One region of the Butyrivibrio sp. XB500-5 genome, then DNA from elsewhere that is predicted to be linked to it. Evidence: a T-box and tRNA genes for the amino acid it is inferred to sense, from the RefSeq annotation. Region 1 holds a T-box; the other holds one or more tRNA genes.
The links. The T-box of region 1 lies ahead of proS (proline--tRNA ligase). A T-box ahead of a tRNA ligase gene usually reads a tRNA of that ligase, here a tRNA-Pro.
Positions count from the first base shown of each region.

Region 1 (9,807 bases):
ACCGCTTAAAGGTTGTTCTTACCGGAACAAGAAGAGCTTCCTTTTCTTCGCTTTCAGAGTTCGTTCTTGGCAGCAGAGTAGATATTCTTTCATATCATCTTTTACAAAACTCGGTAAGTATTTTCTCGGGCATCTTTTTATCTGTGCTCGGACTTATACTTATCATTATTTCTCCTTACATGTACATATATCACGACAGAGAGCTAAGGCTCTTTTTCAGCGGACTTACTTCATTTTTGCTCGGTCTGTTTATTCTTGGACAGTACGGACTTATCGACATGCTGATCAATAATCCGCATGCCAATTCCGTCGCCGAGTACGCGTCTTTTGTATGTATTCCGATCTCCATAACGGGATATCTGTTTTCGGTATTCCCAAAAAGGAGCAGGCCTCTGTTTCAGCTTATGTTCTTGTATAACATTGCTTTCTTTATTGTTCTTTTTATTCTGAATAATCACAACATCATAAAGTTTTCGGATGTGACAACATATATTCAGGGTTCGATCATTATTCAGAGTATTATCGCGATCATTCTTATGTACAGGGAACGAGAGCATTTCTTTACTTCCGACGATCACAACACGACTTCGGATCTCTTTTTCATACTGGGACTGCTCGCTTTCATGATCTTCGCGATCTCCGATATATTTGTTTACGATTATCACAAATATAAGAGTAACTCCGGAAACATCTTCCTCTACGGAAGCGGCTTTACTTTCGGTGCGCTCTTGTTTGTATCTTGTCTTATCATCAGTTATCTTTTCTACAGCATATACAACAACAATTATGCTTCAATGAAAAGACAGATGGTTGACCTTGCTTATACCGATCCTCTGACAGGACTTGCCAACAGAGCAAGATGTGAGCAGATAATGCAGGTTATTTCAAATGAGCACAGTCTCTACACAATATTCAGTATCGACCTGAATAAGCTTAAAGTAGTAAACGACACTTACGGCCACCACGAGGGCGACCGCCTTCTAATGGGCTTTTCGACAATACTTACCAACTGTTTCTGGGATGCAAATCTTATCGGAAGAATGGGCGGCGATGAATTTATCGTTATTCTTCTTGATGAGCAGGCTTCTCACTGTACCAAGAGAATTCATGAATTCTATGCTCTTTTGTCCGAATGGAACAGGAAAGAGCAGGTGTTCCAATACAGTGCTTCGTATGGCTATGCCTACAGCTACGAGGTTCCCAACAGTTCAGCTCAGGAAGTTTACATGCTTGCGGATTCACGTATGTACGAGATGAAGAAAGAGCATCAGCAAAACAAGGAAATGGGGGTGCCGTTCCATGCGTAAAACAGTTACTTTCATAGGAATATCCACCCTTTTCATCGTATTGCTCTTCTCGGCGTTTTTCACTTTGCTTCGCTTTGAAAAGCAATATCCTCTGTATTCGCTGGAAAAAGGCTGGGTTGCAACCTACAGAAATCAGCAATATCTCAATACCGAATTGGGAGCTCTCAGCGATCAGATAGGTGTTTCTTTTTCGCGAGGAGACAAGATCACGTTGACGCTTCCAAAGCTGCTTAAGTCTTGCGAAGCTCCGTTCCCTTATCTTATTTTCAAGACCGAATGCTGTTCCTATGAGGTCTTCCTCGACGGCAAGCTTATCGCCTATGAAGGACTCGACGCGGTAGCAAACGGCTCCTACATCGGAAACGGATACAATATTGTTCCTCTTGAACCTGATTATGCGGGCAAAAAACTCTCCATAAACCTCTACGTAACCGAGAACAACACAAAGGCAAACGTAGTAAACATGATGATGGGAGATTTTGACGACCTATACAGAAACCTTATGTATACGGCAACTTTTCCTCTGATAACGGGTATCTTCCTTATCGTTTTCGGTCACATCTTCCTGCTTATCTCACTTGTTTTCTACATGAGATCGTCAGATGTGTTCAATCAGATCGTATGCTCGATTATAGGTATTTTGCTTGGTTTATGGCTGCTCACGGAATTTGACTGCTTCACTTTCCTTTTGGACAAAGCGACAGCAACCTTCATCGGGTACTCCGCTCTGTATTTGCTTGTTCCGACTATTTATTCACTTATATACAGCCTACACAAGCGCTATGACGGACTTGTCCTTTCGATAATGGGATACGGTTCGCTGGCTTTCAGCTTCCTGTTCATTGCGCTTCACCTTACGGACAAGGTTCATATTCACCACTTTATCATCCCTTATTATTTACTTGCGTTGATAAGCTTCTTGTTCCTTGTCGTTTATGACTTTATTGATTTTAAATCCAAATCCAAGAATCCTACTACTCAGATACTTATGTTTGGATTGACGCTTCTTTCGATATCGCTGATACTTACAGCCTTGACCGATGTGACGAGACCAAACCTGGATTGCCGAGACAACATCCTCATGACAAATGTGATCCCTGCGACCGCGATGTTCTTTGTCATCACGCAGCTACTTAATCACTTCGTCTTCATGACAAGGATATATGCTCAGAGAAAAGAGTATGCTTCTCTTGCTCAGATTGCTTTTGAGGATGCTCTTACGCAGCTCCCCAACAGAGCCTGCGCTGATAAAAGACTTGCAGACCTTGATGAATCCGATTCTGATTTCTGTATTGTCAGCCTTGATCTGAACGGACTAAAAGAGGTTAACGACAACGACGGACATCCTGCCGGAGATAAGCTTCTTAAGAGCTTCTCATCCGCTCTTTCGAGCACCTTTAAAGGCTTAGGAGAGTGCTTTAGGATCGGTGGCGATGAATTTATGGTAATCTCCGATTCGATAGACAAGGACAAGGTTGTCAGTCTCCTTGATCTTTTGGATAAAAAGCTTTTGGATCTTGATAAAGAAGATCCCGGCATTAACCACAGCGTTTCTCACGGCTTCGCTTTCAGATCGGAAGCGGAAGATAAAGATACTCACGCAGTATTCATGCTGGCGGATCAGAGAATGTACAACAACAAAAAGACGTATTACGCTAGGAAAAACATAAGTAAAACCAAGTAAAAAAATAAGGCAGTGTGGAATGATGAAAATCCACACTGCCTTTATTATTGATATTATCTTTTTGTTATCCGGATCAATATGCTCTTCCCCAGTAAACCATCTTCTTTGCAGGCTTGCCGCAGATAGGGCAAACGTCTGAGATGTTCTCCTGCTCGAAAGGCATACAACGGCTTGTTACGTTGAACTCTTCCTTGATCTTGTCTTCGCACTCGCGGTCTCCGCACCACATAGCCTTTACAAAGCCCTTTGTTTCTTTGAAGTTCTCTGCAAACTCTTCTTTGTTGTGAGCAACGAATGTGTGCTCCTCGAGGTGCTTCTTTGCTCTTGCAAGCATGTCGTTCTGGATCTGATCAAGAAGCTCTCCGACTTTAGCTGCTACGTCTGAGATCGCGCACTCAATCTTCTCTCTTGTATCTCTTCTTACAAGTACGCACTTACCTGCCTCGAGATCCTTAGGTCCGATCTCAACACGGATCGGAATACCTCTCATCTCCTGCTCGGCGAACTTAAATCCGGGTGTTCTGTCTGTATCGTCTGTCTTTACTCTGTAATCAGAAAGGCTCTTTGCAATACCGTATGCGGCATCAAGAACGCCCTCTTTCTTCTGCTGGATAGGAATAACAACAACCTGGATAGGAGCGATCTTAGGAGGAACAACAAGTCCGGAGTTGTCTCCGTGTACCATGATCATAGCTCCGATAGTACGTGTTGTAAGTCCCCATGAAGTCTGATTTACATAGTGAAGCTGGTTGTCTTTACCTGCATACTGGATACCGAATGCCTTTGCAAATCCATCGCCAAAGTTGTGGCTGGTAGCGCTCTGAAGAGCTCTTCCGTCATGCATAAGAGCTTCTACTGTGTATGTAGCCTCTGCTCCCGCAAACTTCTCTTTATCTGTCTTCTGACCTTTGATAACAGGGATAGCCATATCATTCTCAAGGAAGTCAGCGTATACATTGAGCATCTGCTGTGTACGCTCTTCAGCCTCTTCGAATGTTGCGTGTGCTGTGTGGCCTTCCTGCCAAAGGAATTCACGGCTTCTAAGGAAAGGTCTTGTCTCTTTTTCCCATCTAACAACGCTGCACCACTGGTTAAGAACCTGAGGGAGGTCTTTGTATGAATGGATCTCTCCCTTGTAGTAATCGCAGAAAAGTGTCTCTGATGTGGGACGAACACAATATCTCTCTGTAAGAGGCTCCATTCCTCCGTGTGTAACCCATGCAACTTCAGGTGCAAAGCCCTCTACGTGATCCTTCTCCTTCTGAAGAAGTGACTCGGGAATGAACATGGGAAGGTAAGCGTTCTGAACTCCCGTTGCCTTAAATCTTGCATCAAGGTGCTTCTGAATGAGCTCCCAGATTGCATAGCCCGCAGGCTTAATTACCATACATCCCTTGATGTTGGAATAGCTTACGAGGTCTGCCTTGATACATACGTCGGTATACCATTGTGTGAAATCTTCATCCATGGATGTGATCTCTGATACAAGTTTCTTGTTGTCAGCCATGTCTTTTCTCCTTTTTCGTGATTGTTCTCGCAGTTTGCGAGGTCGTTAACTTGAAGCAGACACGAATAAAAAAATCTTCGTGTCCCTAACAGGGACCGAAGATTTCGGCGGTACCACCCTATTTAAACTTAGCTCTTGCCAAGTTTCACTTCATTTAACACCCTTAACGCGGGATACGCCGTATTTTCATACGGGACTCCAAGGTAGGTTCGCTGTTTGGTCGTAAGAGCCTCGCACCAACGGCTCTCTCTCTGAAACGCTTACGCAGTTACTGATCCTCTTCAACGTCATATTATTTTAAAAATGATTTTATTAACATTTATGTACCTTGTCAAGGGGCGACGCGTTCCGCCTATATTTCACTGCCAAGACAAAACAATCTCTTTAAATCTGGGAAGACATATTTCGCATAAGCCATATTCTTCCGTAGATACAATTCCGCCACGACCAAGCCTTCTTCTATACGGAGACATCGATTCCTACGGGAGACATGGGTGCTACTGTGGTTCCTCCTGCTGCCGCTCCGGGCATGGAGATTATAGGAGTAACTGACTGAGCACCTGCTTTAAATACAGGCGCGGAGCTTCCTGAAATCGCACTGCTTGCAGCATTTGCGGAACCGTTTTTCTTGGATTCCTCATAGGCAAAGAGCTTTTTAAGATATTCCTTGTCGGCTTCGGCAATTTCTTTCAGTTCCTTGGTGCGATGCTTGATCTTAAGCATCTTAAGATCGTCTTCGGACATATTGGGATCGGGAGCGTACATAGTTTCTGCAAGATCTGTAAGATCAAGCTCTTCCATCATACTTTCCATCTCTTCCGAAAACTCACTCATAAGCTCTGTTAATGCTTCACCTTCTGACTCCGGAACATCTACCGAAACATCTTGTATTTGAGGACCTTCCAATATGAATTCTTCCTCAAAGTCCATATCATCAAAAGGCTCTTCGAGCATTTCCTCTTCGTCTATCTCCTCTTCTGATGCTTTCTCATCTTCAGAAACACTGTCGTCTTCACGCTCTTCAAGCGCTTCGCCGATACCCACGGAGCCACGTTCTATCATCTCTTCCTGCTCAAGGTGATGAACTTTCTTTCTGGCGACTTTGACCATGGCATTGGCATGATCTATAGCAAGCTGTATTTCTTCTTCGTCGTATTCGCCGCTTCCTTTAAGACGCTTAAGTCTCATTACTTCACGTCTTGCGGATTGCACAGCTTTCCTTGCACTTACGCTATTTTTACTTCGTATTATCATCGAAGATATTTTTTTGAAATTGTATTGGAGTTTCTTTTTCTGAAGAGATGTTGCTTTGGATTTATTTCTGGCTGCGCGCAGTTTCTCTGCATAGCACATACTCTGATCTGCTACGCTCTTTTCTCGCTCCGCTTTTCTCATCTCATATTCTAATTTCGCAAGGGATTCCTCGGGCTCAGACTTAGGCTCAGCTTTCCTATTAACCCGCACGCTGTTCGCATTAGATATCGATTCAACTACTTTTTCATATTTTTCATATGAAAATAAGTCTCTCATGATCTCGATAGACATATGCATCCTCCTTGACGCTCTTTGGCAAATCCGTTTGTCAAAACTATCTCATATCATATATCGACATTTTTTGAATATAATTAAGGGATATACTGATTATTTTGATCAGTATATCCCCGGATTATCTCATCTGAATGTTTTAAGGTATTCTTTGTGTTTATCTGTAACCCTGAAGCTCTCAACAGCTTTCTGAATTGCCTTTTTGTGGACCCATTCGTTAAGCTTTCGATCTTCAATATATTTAACGCTCGCGTCGTATTGTTTGGCAAGTGCTGTCGCGAAATACCAAGCCACCATCATCTTAAGGTAATAATCTTCGCCCTTTTTGGATGCAACAAGCTCTAGGTATTCTTCTTTGAAATCGTCATCCAAAAATTCATTCATAAGCATGCGCATGCCAAAACGCGCAGTGTAGACATGGTCTGATGCGATCCACTTCTTGATATACGGAAGGAGCTTTCCATGATTCTTTTTAAAGCATTTTGGCGTAGCCTGATCTGAAACCGGCCAGCAATCCACATACGGAAGGAACTTCTCAACTTCGGTAATGCACTCATCAAAATCTTTGATAAGTGAAACAACAAAGAAATGAACAAGGTTCTCTTCATAGTACTTATGCGGAAGCTCGCTTAAAAACTCATCCCTTATATCGCTCTTAAAGACTTCTTTTGCAACATCACGCATCTTGGGCGTTCTGACTCCAATTATTGTCTCGGGCGCTATATTTGGAACAAGCTTAGCTTGAAATTCCTTGTATTTAGCATCTTTTTCTTTTAATAGCATCTCATAAACTGTCATGAAATTATTATATCAAAAAAGGACCGAGGGTGGTCCTTTTTTGGGTCTGCGAGAGGGATCTCGCATATAGAGGTTTTTATAATGGAAATACGTTATGGCGAACGTAAATCGGCTTATTTATGCCCTCAGCGATTAAGCTCACTTATAGGGCCTTTAGCGCAGTGATTCTTAATAATACTGTCTATCTCTTTTAGATCACTGGCCGGTAGATCTCCGGGAATGGTATTCTTGACACTTGATGTGGCATTTCCATAGGCAAGCGCTTTGCCGGCATCCCCGTACTTAAGGATTCCGTATAGCACGCCTGATACATAAGCATCTCCGGAACCTATTCTGTCTATAACATCGATATCTTTATAGGGCGCCTCGGTGTAGAACTTATCAGTCTTGGCGTCATATATCGTTGATGTAAAATTATGCTTTCTGGGACTTATGACTTCCCTCTGTGTCGTGCAGACTATCTTTACCGGATAGTCTGTTGTGTAACTCTTCATAATATCCGCAAGCTCACCGCTTTTTTGCATCATTCTTCTTGATGTCTCTTCCGAAACAAAAAGAATATCCACATACGGAAGTATATTATTTATAGCAGTGCGGGCTTCCTCTTCGCTCCATAGATTGGCTCTGTAATTACAGTCAAAAGAAACAAGTGCTCCGCTTTCTTTGAACCTCTTAATAAGCTCTGTTGTTACTTCACAGGTGTTATTGTTAAGCGCAAGTGTGATCCCGCTTGTGTGGAACATCCTCGTCGCAGTTAAGACGCTTTCAGGTATCTCTTCAATAGCAATCCTCGTGATCGATGAATTCATCCTGTCATATACAATGGAGGGCTTACGAGGTGCAGCTCCGTTCTCATAGTAATAGATGCCGAGTCTCGCTTCGGGGGAATCATCATATATCAGGTAGTCATCCGAAACACCCTCAAATCTGATCCTGTTCTTTATAAAGGTTCCCAGTGCATTCTGCGGAAGTCTCGATATGATTCCCGTCCGCAGTCCCAAAAGAGCTACTCCCGATGCGACATTAAGTTCAGAGCCGCCGGCTCTTTTATCAAAAACATCGCCCCTTGTTATTCGCTCATAATCGGGCGGAGACAGACGAAGCATAATCTCACCGAAAGTAAGTAGGTCAAATTTCTCTCTCTTCATACTTGCCTCCTTCCGTCAACTCTTTATATAAAATAATAAAGCACCTACATCTGGGATGTAAGTGCTTACATTGTTGTTCGTATTGCAATTGTTGCTATCAGCTCAGTCTTGATTCCTCTTTGTCGTTATACTTAGAAAGGACAACTTCTCCTTTTTTTAGACTTTCGGGAACATCGATAACTCTTTGGTTTGACGATCCTCGGAATCTAAGAAGAAGGCTTCTTTTTTCAAGCTCGAACTTGCCGTCAACGAGAACATCGATCATTGAAAGGATTGCATCTGTATCTTCCCCGTGGCATCTCTTGTTGTCTTTATCGTTAAGCTCTTCCCATGTGTATCCGGAATAGATCCAGATTGTGGCGTGGGGAACTTCTTTTTTTACCCGCTCAAGGAGGGGACGGATTTCTTTCTGGTTTACGATTTCCATAGGCTCTCCGCCAAGGATCGACAGACCGCTTACATATTCAGGCTTTAAAGACTCTACGATCTCATCCTCTACCTCTTTGGTATATTTGTTTCCGTACATGAAATCCCAAGTCATTTCATTAAAGCAGCCCTTGCAGTGGTGCGTACATCCGCTTACAAAGAATGCCGTTCTACAGCCTATTCCGTTTGCAACATCATTAAAATATATTTGTCCGTAGTACATATCGCCTCTTCTTTTATTCAAAACAAAATCTTGTTTATGGGCAAAACAAGGTCGGATAATTCCGACCTTGCTGTTTATTGTGGTATTATTTGTTGTTTCTTTGTCCGGGCCGAAACTTTGGTTTGGATCAGCACTTAGGTGTTGCGAGGTGGAGAACTCTTTCTTTAATCTCCTGGGTGCGTCCCTGGTTCCAGAACTGTGTTCCGATGTAACCACAGGTACGTCTTGCAACATTCATCTTGTTCTGATCTCTGTTACCGCAGTTAGGGCATTCCCAGATGAGCTTTCCGTCTGTATCTGTAACGATCTTGATCTCCCCATCATAACCGCAGCACTGGCAATAATCAGACTTGGTGTTGAGCTCTGCGTACATGATATTGTCGTAGATGTACTTCATAACCGATATAACCGCATCGATGTTGTTGGTCATATCCGGAACCTCAACGTAGCTGATAGCTCCTCCGGGTGACAGAGCCTGGAACTCAGACTCAAATTTAAGCTTGGTAAATGCATCTATCTGCTCTGTTACATGAACATGATAGCTGTTTGTGATATAGTTCTTGTCTGTAACTTCGGGAATGCTTCCAAAACGCTTCTGAAGGCACTTAGCAAACTTGTAAGTTGTGGATTCAAGCGGTGTTCCGTAAAGTGAGAACGAAATATTGGTCTCAGCTCTCCACTTAGCGCACTTGTCGTTAAGGAACTGCATTACCTGAATTGCAAAATCTTTGCCCTTGGCATCGGTGTGAGATACACCCTTCATGTACTTGGTACATTCGCAAAGTCCTGCATAGCCAAGTGATATTGTTGAGTAGTTACCAAACAACAGCTTGTCTATGTTCTCGCCCTTCTTAAGTCTTGCAAGGGCTCCGTTCTGCCAAAGGATAGGTGCTACATCGGAAGGTGTTCCGAGAAGTCTTTCATGTCTGCACATGAGTGCTCTCTTACAGAGCTCGGTTCTCTCTTCCATAAGCTCCCAGAACTTGTCGATATCCTTGTTTGATGAGCAAGCTACATCTACAAGATTGAGAGTTACGACACCCTGGTTGAATCTTCCGTAGTACTTGTGCTGGCCTTCCTCATAATTGAGAGCGCCTGCCTTGTTGCCCTTGTTGCAAAGACCCTCTGCAACCTTCTCATTGTCGGGAGTAAGGAAGCTTCTGCATCCC
Region 1 is NZ_RAIS01000002.1:153,266-163,072, reverse strand. It holds gene D6856_RS05500 (GGDEF domain-containing protein) at 1-1,307, shown strand, start outside; gene D6856_RS05495 (GGDEF domain-containing protein) at 1,300-2,991, shown strand; gene proS (proline--tRNA ligase) at 3,065-4,498, opposite strand; T-box leader at 4,586-4,792, opposite strand; gene D6856_RS05485 (hypothetical protein) at 4,958-6,043, opposite strand; gene D6856_RS05480 (DNA alkylation repair protein) at 6,170-6,841, opposite strand; gene D6856_RS05475 (sugar kinase) at 6,967-7,989, opposite strand; gene nrdG (anaerobic ribonucleoside-triphosphate reductase activating protein) at 8,087-8,638, opposite strand; gene nrdD (anaerobic ribonucleoside-triphosphate reductase) at 8,766-9,807, opposite strand, start outside.

Region 2 (9,807 bases), on a different contig from region 1:
AAGAGAATATCGTGATATTGGATTCTGCGGACAGCGAGATTGTTCAGGACAGGCATGTGAGATCGTTTGTTGAAGAGGGTGTCGATGCGCTGATCATCAATCCGGTAGATCCGTCAGATGTAAAGAGTATCACCAATATGGCGGTCGAGGCAGATATACCGCTTGTATACATTAACAGAGAACCCGATGCAGATGAAGAAGTCAGGTGGGAAGAGGGCAAATGGAACGTCACTTATGTAGGCTGTGACGCCAGACAGTCCGGAACCATTCAGGGCAAGATCATTGCAGATCTGGGAATAGAAAACATAGACAGGAACGGCGACGGAGTTGCGCAGTACATTATGGTTGAAGGCGATCCCGATAATGCCGATACGCAGTTTAGGACGGAGTATTGTATTAAGGCGCTCAATGATGCAGGCATCGAGAGTGATTGCGTGTTCAAAGCCTTTGCAGATTGGGACAGGACCGAAGCAGAGAATGTGGTAACCGATGCTTTGCAGAAATACCCCGATGCGGAAGTAATTTTCTGCAACAACGATGCAATGGCGCTCGGAGCTCTTTCCGCTGTAGAGAAAGCAGGAATACGAGCGGGAAAAGAGATTAAGATCGTCGGCGTCGATGCTCTTACCGATGTACTTATCGCGGTACTTGAAGGACAGATGGCCGGAACGGTGTTTAACAACTACGTTCAGCAGGCGCACTCGACTGCGGATGCCGTGACAGCTTACCTTAAGAATGAGAATAACCCGCATTACATTCCATGTGATTACGTGGCCGTAACTGCGGACAATGCACAGACTATACTGGAGAACCTTGCTCACTGATCATGGGTAAGGTTCATTTTTATAGTCTTTTAAGAATCCGAAAATTGTCTATATAGTAAAATATAAATACACCTAATAATACTTTTGATACAGATACTTTTGACAGCGTTGGCGATTCTTTTCCACACGGAGGTAATATGCGCGATACGACACAGATTACCTATGGAGACGGCATCGTGAGCGTAGAGCTTATTTCTGAGAGTAGGAGCGATATTCCGGCTCCGACCATCAGATTTGGAGACTATGAGCAGTTGCTCGAATCCTGTTTTACAAAAAAAGAGCTCGAAGAGATCCTTGAGGGTGAACATGCAAATCTCACCTTTTCTTTTGTTATGTCAGATGAGCCTAAGGAAATAGCCGAATACGATACGCTTTCATCCGCTGTTTCAAGGGCTTCGAAAAACTTCGGTGAGCTTAGTGAAGGAATTGCCCTGGAGGCAAACGCTGTAAAAAGAGTCGATGCGGGAGAGGAGCTTACCATCGATAATCTTGCGGGAAATGTTGAGCTCCAGATTGAGATCCCGCTCTATCTTATCAGGGAAAACAGAGAATACTATCTTATGACGGATTCGCTCGGTGCATGTACGCTGTATGAGGACTATGATACCGAGGCCGACACGCTCTCGGTAAATACAGATACGGTGGGTACGAGTATGCTCCTATATAGGGATACATATCCCGACGTCCCGGTCACTGAGACCGCTACATTCGGAGTAAAACCACAGTTTGTCTTCGGAGGTATCGTCATAATACTCCTGGTGCTCTGGCACTATGTTACCGGCGCCAGAAGACAAAAGCTCAAGGAACAGAGATAAATCCGTGAAAAAAGAGCTGACTGAGTGCGCTAAAACGGCATAACCATGCACGTTATAGCGATTTTTGTAAAAAAAGAAAAAATTCTCGAAAAAGTTATTGCTTTTCTATTTGGCACGATATATAATGGAGAACGTCGTCGGGGTGTGGCTCAGTTGGTAGAGCACTATCTTAGGGAGGTAGGGGCCGCGTGTTCGAATCACGTCACTCCGACTATTTAAAACCGCTCAGTTTGAGCGGTTTTTTTGCGCGTTAAAATGAGACATGCGTGTAAAATAAAACGGACAGCTGTCTGAGTTTACTCAGGAACAGCTGTCCGTTTTATTTTACACATACGGCGAATGCCGCGGCAACGAGCAGCTATGCTGCGAGTCTGTCGGCATGTCTCATTTTTATGCCGGATACGGCGAATGCCGCGTTTCTGTCGGCATGTCTCATCTAAAAAAATCCCCATAAAAACAGCAACAAAAAAACTATTAGAAACCCGCGCAAAATGGTATACTTACAATAGTTGTGTACATTAAAAACATAATAGAAAAGCAGAATAATTATAATGACTGAAATGAAACCTGAAAACTTATTTGGTACAACAGCATATTATGATAAAAACAGTTCCTGCGAGGAACTCGTACAGCTCATTTCGTGCGGTATTCAGCAGGATGAAAAAGGCATTATTTTTCTGAATGAGAACGGACGTTGTATTTACGCCAACAAGCGCGCGTTTACCATGTTCCGTGTTATAGATAATCTTACAATTCTTTACGATACCTTCGATGCGTGGAGGAGGAGCCTCGGCGTTGAGGAAGGAACGACATCTTGGTGCGAGGTTTATAAGACTTCCAACAAAGAGAGACTGTATCACGTAAGATACAAAGTTCTTAATGATAACGGCAAGATCCTCGGAAGCATGTATGTGATCCAGAACGTTTCCGAGTCAATGGACAACGACCTCGGGGAGCAGTACAGACTTACTCATGACGAGCTTACGAGGCTGTATAACAAAGAGGGCTTTTTCGCTGCGGTAAGGAAACTCCTTGAAGAAGCCGAGCCCGATCGTGACTACATCATAGTTTATTCCAACATCAAAGATTTTAAGCTGATCAACCAGCTTTTCGGACTTAATAAAGGCAATGACATCCTCATAAACGTCGCGGATATGCTTTCACAGATGGTAAAAGAGGAGGATGTGTACGGAAGGATCAACGGAGACCAGTTCGCTCTGTGCATGCCCAAGGATCGTTTCGATGAAAAGAAGATCATTGCTTCTGTCAAAGAACGCGCCAGCAGGCTTACCAGCAGGACCTATTCCATTCACGTTCAGCTAGGTGTGTACGAGATATATGACAGACGCATGGACGTGTCTTTTATGTGCGACAGAGCCTATATGGCCTGCAAGACCATCAAGAGAGACAATGTGTGCGAGGTTGCCTGGTACAATGACGACATGCTCATCAATGCTCTCTTGGAAAAAGAAATCCTGTCGAGCTTTGACTTTGCCATCATCAATAAACAGTTTGGCATATATCTGCAGCCACAGCACTATTCCGACAGCAGAATCTTCGGAGCGGAGGCACTGGCGAGATGGCTTCACCCGGAGAACGGAGTTATCGAGCCCGAGGTGTTTATAAGCGTTCTTGAAAGAGCAGATCTTATATACAAGCTTGATAAATATATATGGGAGCTTGCCGCTGCGCAGCTTGCAAAGTGGAAGGGCACCAAGTGGGAGAAACTCTCTATTTCGGTCAACGTATCGCCCAAGGACATCTATTACCTTGATATCAAAAAAGAGTTTGATGACCTTGTGAAAAAATATGATATCAACCCCGCAAGACTCAATATTGAGATTACGGAGACCGCAGTTACAACCGACGTCAACAAGTGCGCCAAGCTTATCATGGACCTTAGAAAGAGCGGTTTCCTCGTTGAGATCGACGACTTCGGCAGCGGCTATTCATCACTTAATATGCTAAAAGATATCAACGCCGATGTTCTCAAGATCGATATGGGCTTTCTTAAAAAGACGGAGGATCATAAGAGAGCCAGGGTAATACTGAACTATACCATAGACATGGCTCATGAGCTTGGAATGGGTGTTATTACGGAAGGCGTAGAGACCAAAGATCAGCTTGCTTTCCTTGAAGAGATGGGCTGTAAGCTGTTCCAGGGATATTACTTTGATATGCCTATGCCCGTTAAGGATTTTGAAGAGAAATACAAGGACGGAGTCTGATAGTTGATTCAAAGACTATTTTGGTTATAATTGTTTTTGCAAAATTCACTTTTATGGAGGAATTGTTATGAAGGGTAAGTTTGGAATTAAGGAAGTAGTTGCTTTAGGAATCGGAACAGCTCTTTTTGTTGTTCTCACCAACGCTCAGATTCCGCTTGTGATCGTACCCAATACCGCACTTCAGGTAAGAATGGCTATTCTTGCATTCTTTTCGGCGGTGTTTGGTCCTTTCGTAGGTGCAGGAATCGGCCTTATCGGACATGCGCTCGGTGATGCGATATTCTACGGCTCTGTTTGGTGGAGCTGGGTTTTCCCTGAGGCTATCGTTGGCGCGGCCATCGGCTTCTTTGCCAAGAAGTTTGCAGTGCAGGAGGGCGGCTTTACAAAGGGTAAGAACATCATTCTCTTTATCCTTGTAAATATAGTGTCCAATGCGGTTGCATGGATTCTCGCAGCACCTGTTTTGGATATCCTGATCTATAAAGAGCCTGTAAATAAGGTATTTGTTCAGGGTATGTTTGCTTTCTTCGGCAACATTCTCATCATCGGAATACTCGGAACACTTCTTATGGTTGCATATTCAAGTATTTCCGGTAAATCATCGAATTTAAAGGCGGAGGAATAATTCATTGGTTGAAAATGCGCCAATTATAGAATTTTCAGACGTTTCCTTTAAGTATCGCGCTCAGCAGGAACCAACGCTGAAAAACATTAATTTAAAAATCTATCCCGGTGAAAAGATACTGATCGCAGGTCAGTCGGGATCCGGTAAGTCAACATTGGCACATTGCCTTAATGCTCTTATCCCCTGTTCATATGCGGGGGATATGAGCGGAACACTCCGAGTTTGCGGCGAAGAACCAAACAAACTCGGAGTTTTTGGCATGTCACAGATAGTCGGAACGGTTCTTCAGGACACGGACGGTCAGTTCATTGCTCTTACTGTTGCGGAGGATCTTGCGTTTGCACTTGAAAATGACAATGTTCCGCAGGAGGAGATGTTCCAAAAGGTTGATGAAGTGTCCGAAAAACTTGAGCTTAAGCCGTTTCTCGGTAATGCGCCGGGAGCTCTTTCGGGTGGACAGAAGCAGAGAGTGTCGCTTGGCGGAGTCATGGCATGTGACGTTAAGATACTTCTTTTTGATGAACCGCTTGCCAATCTGGACCCTGCTACGGGAAAGAAAACAATATCCCTTATCGATGACATTATGCATAACGAGGATATGACGGTAGTGATCATCGAGCATCGCTTGGAGGACGTTCTTTACAAGGATGTGGACAGGGTAATACTGATGGACGGCGGCAGGATTATAGCCGATATGCATCCCGACGAGCTGCTTTGTTCGGATGTTTTGACAGAGAACGGTATCAGAGAACCTCTATATATATCGGCGCTTAAGGCGGCCGGAGCAAAGCTTTCTCCGGATACCCACCCTCAGCATATAGAGGCTATGGATATTGCTCCTTATAAAGATGCGGTAAAAAAATGGTATCATGAGGCGAAGTTCCCCGCTTCCGAGAAGAACAGCGAGACACTTCTTGAAGTTTCGCATCTTAAATACAGCTATGACGAGTCGAGACAGGTTATTGACGATGTCTCTTTTGAAATAAAAAAAGGAGAGATGATATCTCTTGTAGGTAAAAACGGCGCGGGCAAATCAACACTTGCTTCGCTTATCTGCGGCTTTAACAAGCCTGATGGCGGAGTTATCAAGCTAAGCGGAGAAGACATAGCGGATCTGTCTATCAAGCAGCGCGGCGAAAAGATCGGTTATGTCATGCAGAGCCCCAATCAGATGATAAGTAAACCGATGATCTTTGATGAGGTCAGTCTGGGACTTGCTTCCAGAGGCGTACCTGAGGATGAGATCAAGGAGAAGGTTAACGAGATCCTAAAGATATGCGGGCTTTATCCTTTCAGAAACTGGCCTGTTTCAGCTCTTTCTTTTGGGCAAAAAAAGAGAGTGTCAATAGCGTCGATCCTTGTTATGGAACCCGAGCTTCTTATTCTCGATGAGCCTACGGCGGGCCAGGATTACAGGCATTATACGGAGATCATGGAGTTTATTCATGAGATCAGAAAGAAGATGCCGATCACGATCATGATGATCACGCACGATATGCATCTGATGCTTGAATATACCGACAGGGCGCTTGTACTTACTGACGGAAAGCTCCTTATGAACGCTTCTCCCGCAGAAGTCCTGACCGATAACGATGTTTGTGACAGAGCATATCTTAAGAGAACTTCACTTTATGATCTCTCTGTTAAGTGCGGAATAGATGACGCAAGTGAGTTTGCGGCAAGATTTATCGAAGATGAGAGAAGGCGGAAATAATGAGTAAGATGATTTCGTATGAAAAAAAGAATACGCCTATCCATAAGCTTAGCGGTTTTACCAAGCTTTTGTTTTTTATTTTGTGGTGCCTTACAAGTGCCCTTACTTTTGATACCAGAATGCTTTTGGTGATGATCGTGATAGGAGCTGCGATCTATAAGATCGCTGATGTTAAGTGGAAACAGGTAAGCGGCGTTTTTCTGGCCGTTATGTTTTTTATGGTGATCAATCTTGTCTGCATCTTTTTCTTTTCGCCTTATGAGGGCTGTAAGATTTATAACAGCAGAACCGATATTGTTCATCTTTTTGGGAATTATACTTTGACGTATCAACAGCTCTTTTATGAGTTTAATGTATTTATCAAATACTTTACCGTAATTCCCTCGATATTCATTTTCCTTGTGACGACCGATCCGAGCGAACTTGCTTCATCGATGAACGGAATCGGTGTGCCATATACGATCTCGTATGCGATGGAGATCACACTCAGATATATCCCTGACATTCAGGATGAGTTCCACAAGATCAAAAACGCGCAGGAAGCGAGAGGAATAGAGATGAGCTCTAAGGGAAGACTTCTTGATAGGATCAAGAACACCGCGGCCATTATCTTTCCGCTTTTGTTCTCGACTATGGAGAGAATAGAGGTTGTCAGCAATGCCATGGAGCTTAGAGGTTTCGGTAAAAAGAAAAAAAGAACATGGTACTCACAAAGACCTTTGAAAGCTGCAGATAAGGCGGTTATAGCCTTTTCTGTCGGATTCTTTGTGCTTACCATGATCGTTACTTACATGGACGGGAATCGCTTCTTTAACCCGTTTGTATAAAAATTACGCAATAAAATTACAAGTTGAAAATATGTTTCTAACTGCGGCCAGATACTCACCTTTGCTTCTGGCCTTTCTTATTGCCTTCAAACACTTGTCGCTGTCTTCAAAATGACTGTTTATAAATGCCCAGTGCTCGAGCATCTTGAAGATGACGTTTCTGTCCTCATGAATGAAAGTTTCATAACCTAGGTATAGTTTTTCGAGATATTGTTTCAGTTCATCCTTTGTAAGTGTTGTTGAACCGGCCGCAAGGTCTCTTGCGAGCGCAGGGTTTCTGAGCATTCCGCGGCCTATCATAACAGAGCTTATGCCGCCCGGATTATCGCTGTTGCCGGCTCTCGCGCCAAGGCTCTTCATATCGTCGATCAGCCTGTTGTAGTCGTCTATGTTATTTATGTCACCGTTGTAGCAGATATCTGCGCATCCGCCGCATTCTCTGTATATTTCGACGGCTCTTTTGAATGCGTCCGTCTTTGGCTTTCCCTGATAGAAATCCTTCTGAACTCTTGCGTGGATCGTAAGCTCGCTTATTGGATATTTTGCAAACACTTCCATAAGCTTATCGGCTTCTGATTCATCGGTTACGCCGAGTCTTGTTTTTACGGAGAATTTGGGAGAAGCTGACTCTATAGCATTTTCTTTTCCCGAAAAAAGCTCATCGGAAGTGATCTCTTTTAACATGTTATCAAGGTAAGAAATATCGGCAAGAAGACCTGAGCCCTTGTGCTTGGTTACTACGGTCGCGACAGGACAACCAAGGTTTAAGTTTATCTCTTTGTATCCGAGAGTCGCGATCTCTTTTGCCGCCCAGAGGAAGTTCTCTGCGCTGTTTGCAAGGATCTGTGGAATGACAATATCTGTATAATCCGGGAAAACATCGTTGTTTGCGGGGAGAATGTCATTCTTTTCTCTTTTCTTGAATTTATGAGTCTTCGGAGCCGACAAAAAAGGCGTGTAATACTTGGCTATTTCGCCGCCGAACATCGCACGGTGAGTGTTTCTGAGCGTATATTGTGTAATGCCCTCCATTGGGGCAAAGTAAAATTTTGTTGAAGCCATCAGGCGAATTTCTCCTTATTACTTGTTTTCATTCACGGTTATTATGGTATTATATGTGTTAGATGTCAAAACAATATGAGGAATGTGGTATGGATTACAAGTACAATGATGAGAAAAATTCATTGAAGAACGAGATAAAAGATATCGTCGATCTCATACTCGCTGATTACGGGCATGGCAGAGATATCGACAAGATGGATATATTTAACCAGCCTGACAGGGACGCGGTAAAAGATATTGTTATCAAGCTTATCCGTATCATCTATCCCGGCTATTACAGGGATAAGGTGTATAAGAGCTACAATGACAGCAACAGGATCGCAATTGTCATTGAGGATGTTATCTACAATCTCCAGAAGCAGATTGCCATTGCGTTCAGACACAGCGAGGATTATGAGGAGACTTCGGAAGAGACGCTTGATTGCGGAGCAAGACGCATTACACATGAGTTCTTTAAGCAGATTCCCAAGATCAGAGAATATGTGGATACCGACGTGCAGGCTTGCTATGACGGAGATCCCGCTGCTTACAGTAAAGAGGAGATAATTCTTTCATATCCCGGTCTTTTTGCGACAACCGTAAACAGGATCGCGCATGAGTTGTATCTTCTTAAGGTGCCGCTTATTCCGAGAATAATGACTGAGTATGCTCATTCCAAGACGGGAATCGATATTCATCCCGGTGCAACAATGGGCAAGTATCTTATGATAGATCACGGAACAGGTATTGTTATAGGTGAGACGTCTATTATCGGAGAGCACGTTAAGATATATCAGGGCGTTACCATCGGTGGCCTTTCCACAAGAGGAGGACAGGCGCTCAAGGGCAGCAAGAGACATCCTACCATCGAAGACGATGTTACCATCTATTCGGGAGCTTCCATTCTCGGAGGAGAGACTGTTATCGGTAAGGGATCGGTTATCGGAGCTAATGCGTTCATCACTTCTTCGGTTCCCGCTGCAAGCAGAGTCAGCATGAAAAATAACTGAAAAAAATTCTGAAATTTTTTTGCGAAAAGGGCTAAAGAAAAATAATAAATTGTCCGATAAAGGAAATAGCAAGTAGTGTAGCTATTTCCTTTTTTCTCTTCGGAGGTAAATACGTTATGATGAGATCACTTTGGTCAGGTGTGGCCGGTCTTACAACTCACCAACTTGAAATGGATGTTATCGGTAACAATATCGCTAACGTCAATACAACTGCTTATAAATCACAGGCAACCGGATTTGCGGATGTTCTTTATCAGACTGTGAAAAACGGAACAGGTTCGGGCGATACAACCGCTACAACCAATGTTTCACAGGTCGGACTCGGAACCAAGGTTGCATCCATATATACGAACATTTCCAAGTCAGGCTCAATGCAGACAACAGGAAATGCATTCGACCTTATGATCACGGGAGATTCATTCTTCGTGGTTTCTTCTGATGCGAGCACAAATCCTGCGATGCGCAATTTCACAAGAGACGGTGCTTTCACAATTGATGCGGACGGAAATCTCGTTACTCAGAACAACGGATTCTATGTATTCGGTATCATGGGTGACGGAAACATTCCCAGAGGCGGAAACGTTAATCTTACCAATCTCAGACTTATATCCGATGCGACTAAGACCATCGGCGGAACAGCTACATCGGCTTCATACTTTAGCGGCAATATAGACAGTCTCGATAAGGATCTTGAAACCGAAGACGGAAAGACATTGAGAATCG
Region 2 is NZ_RAIS01000003.1:309,115-318,921, forward strand. It holds gene D6856_RS07820 (substrate-binding domain-containing protein) at 1-824, shown strand, start outside; gene D6856_RS07825 (hypothetical protein) at 962-1,639, shown strand; tRNA gene D6856_RS07830 (tRNA-Pro) at 1,778-1,850, shown strand; gene D6856_RS07835 (GGDEF domain-containing phosphodiesterase) at 2,191-3,867, shown strand; gene D6856_RS07840 (ECF-type riboflavin transporter substrate-binding protein) at 3,935-4,492, shown strand; gene D6856_RS07845 (ABC transporter ATP-binding protein) at 4,497-6,206, shown strand; gene D6856_RS07850 (energy-coupling factor transporter transmembrane component T family protein) at 6,206-7,033, shown strand; gene D6856_RS07855 (tRNA dihydrouridine synthase) at 7,037-8,095, opposite strand; gene epsC (serine O-acetyltransferase EpsC) at 8,185-9,084, shown strand; gene D6856_RS07865 (flagellar hook protein FlgE) at 9,201-9,807, shown strand, end outside.
Region 2: it encodes a tRNA-Pro, which carries the amino acid that the T-box ahead of proS (proline--tRNA ligase) is inferred to sense. The anticodon was not compared.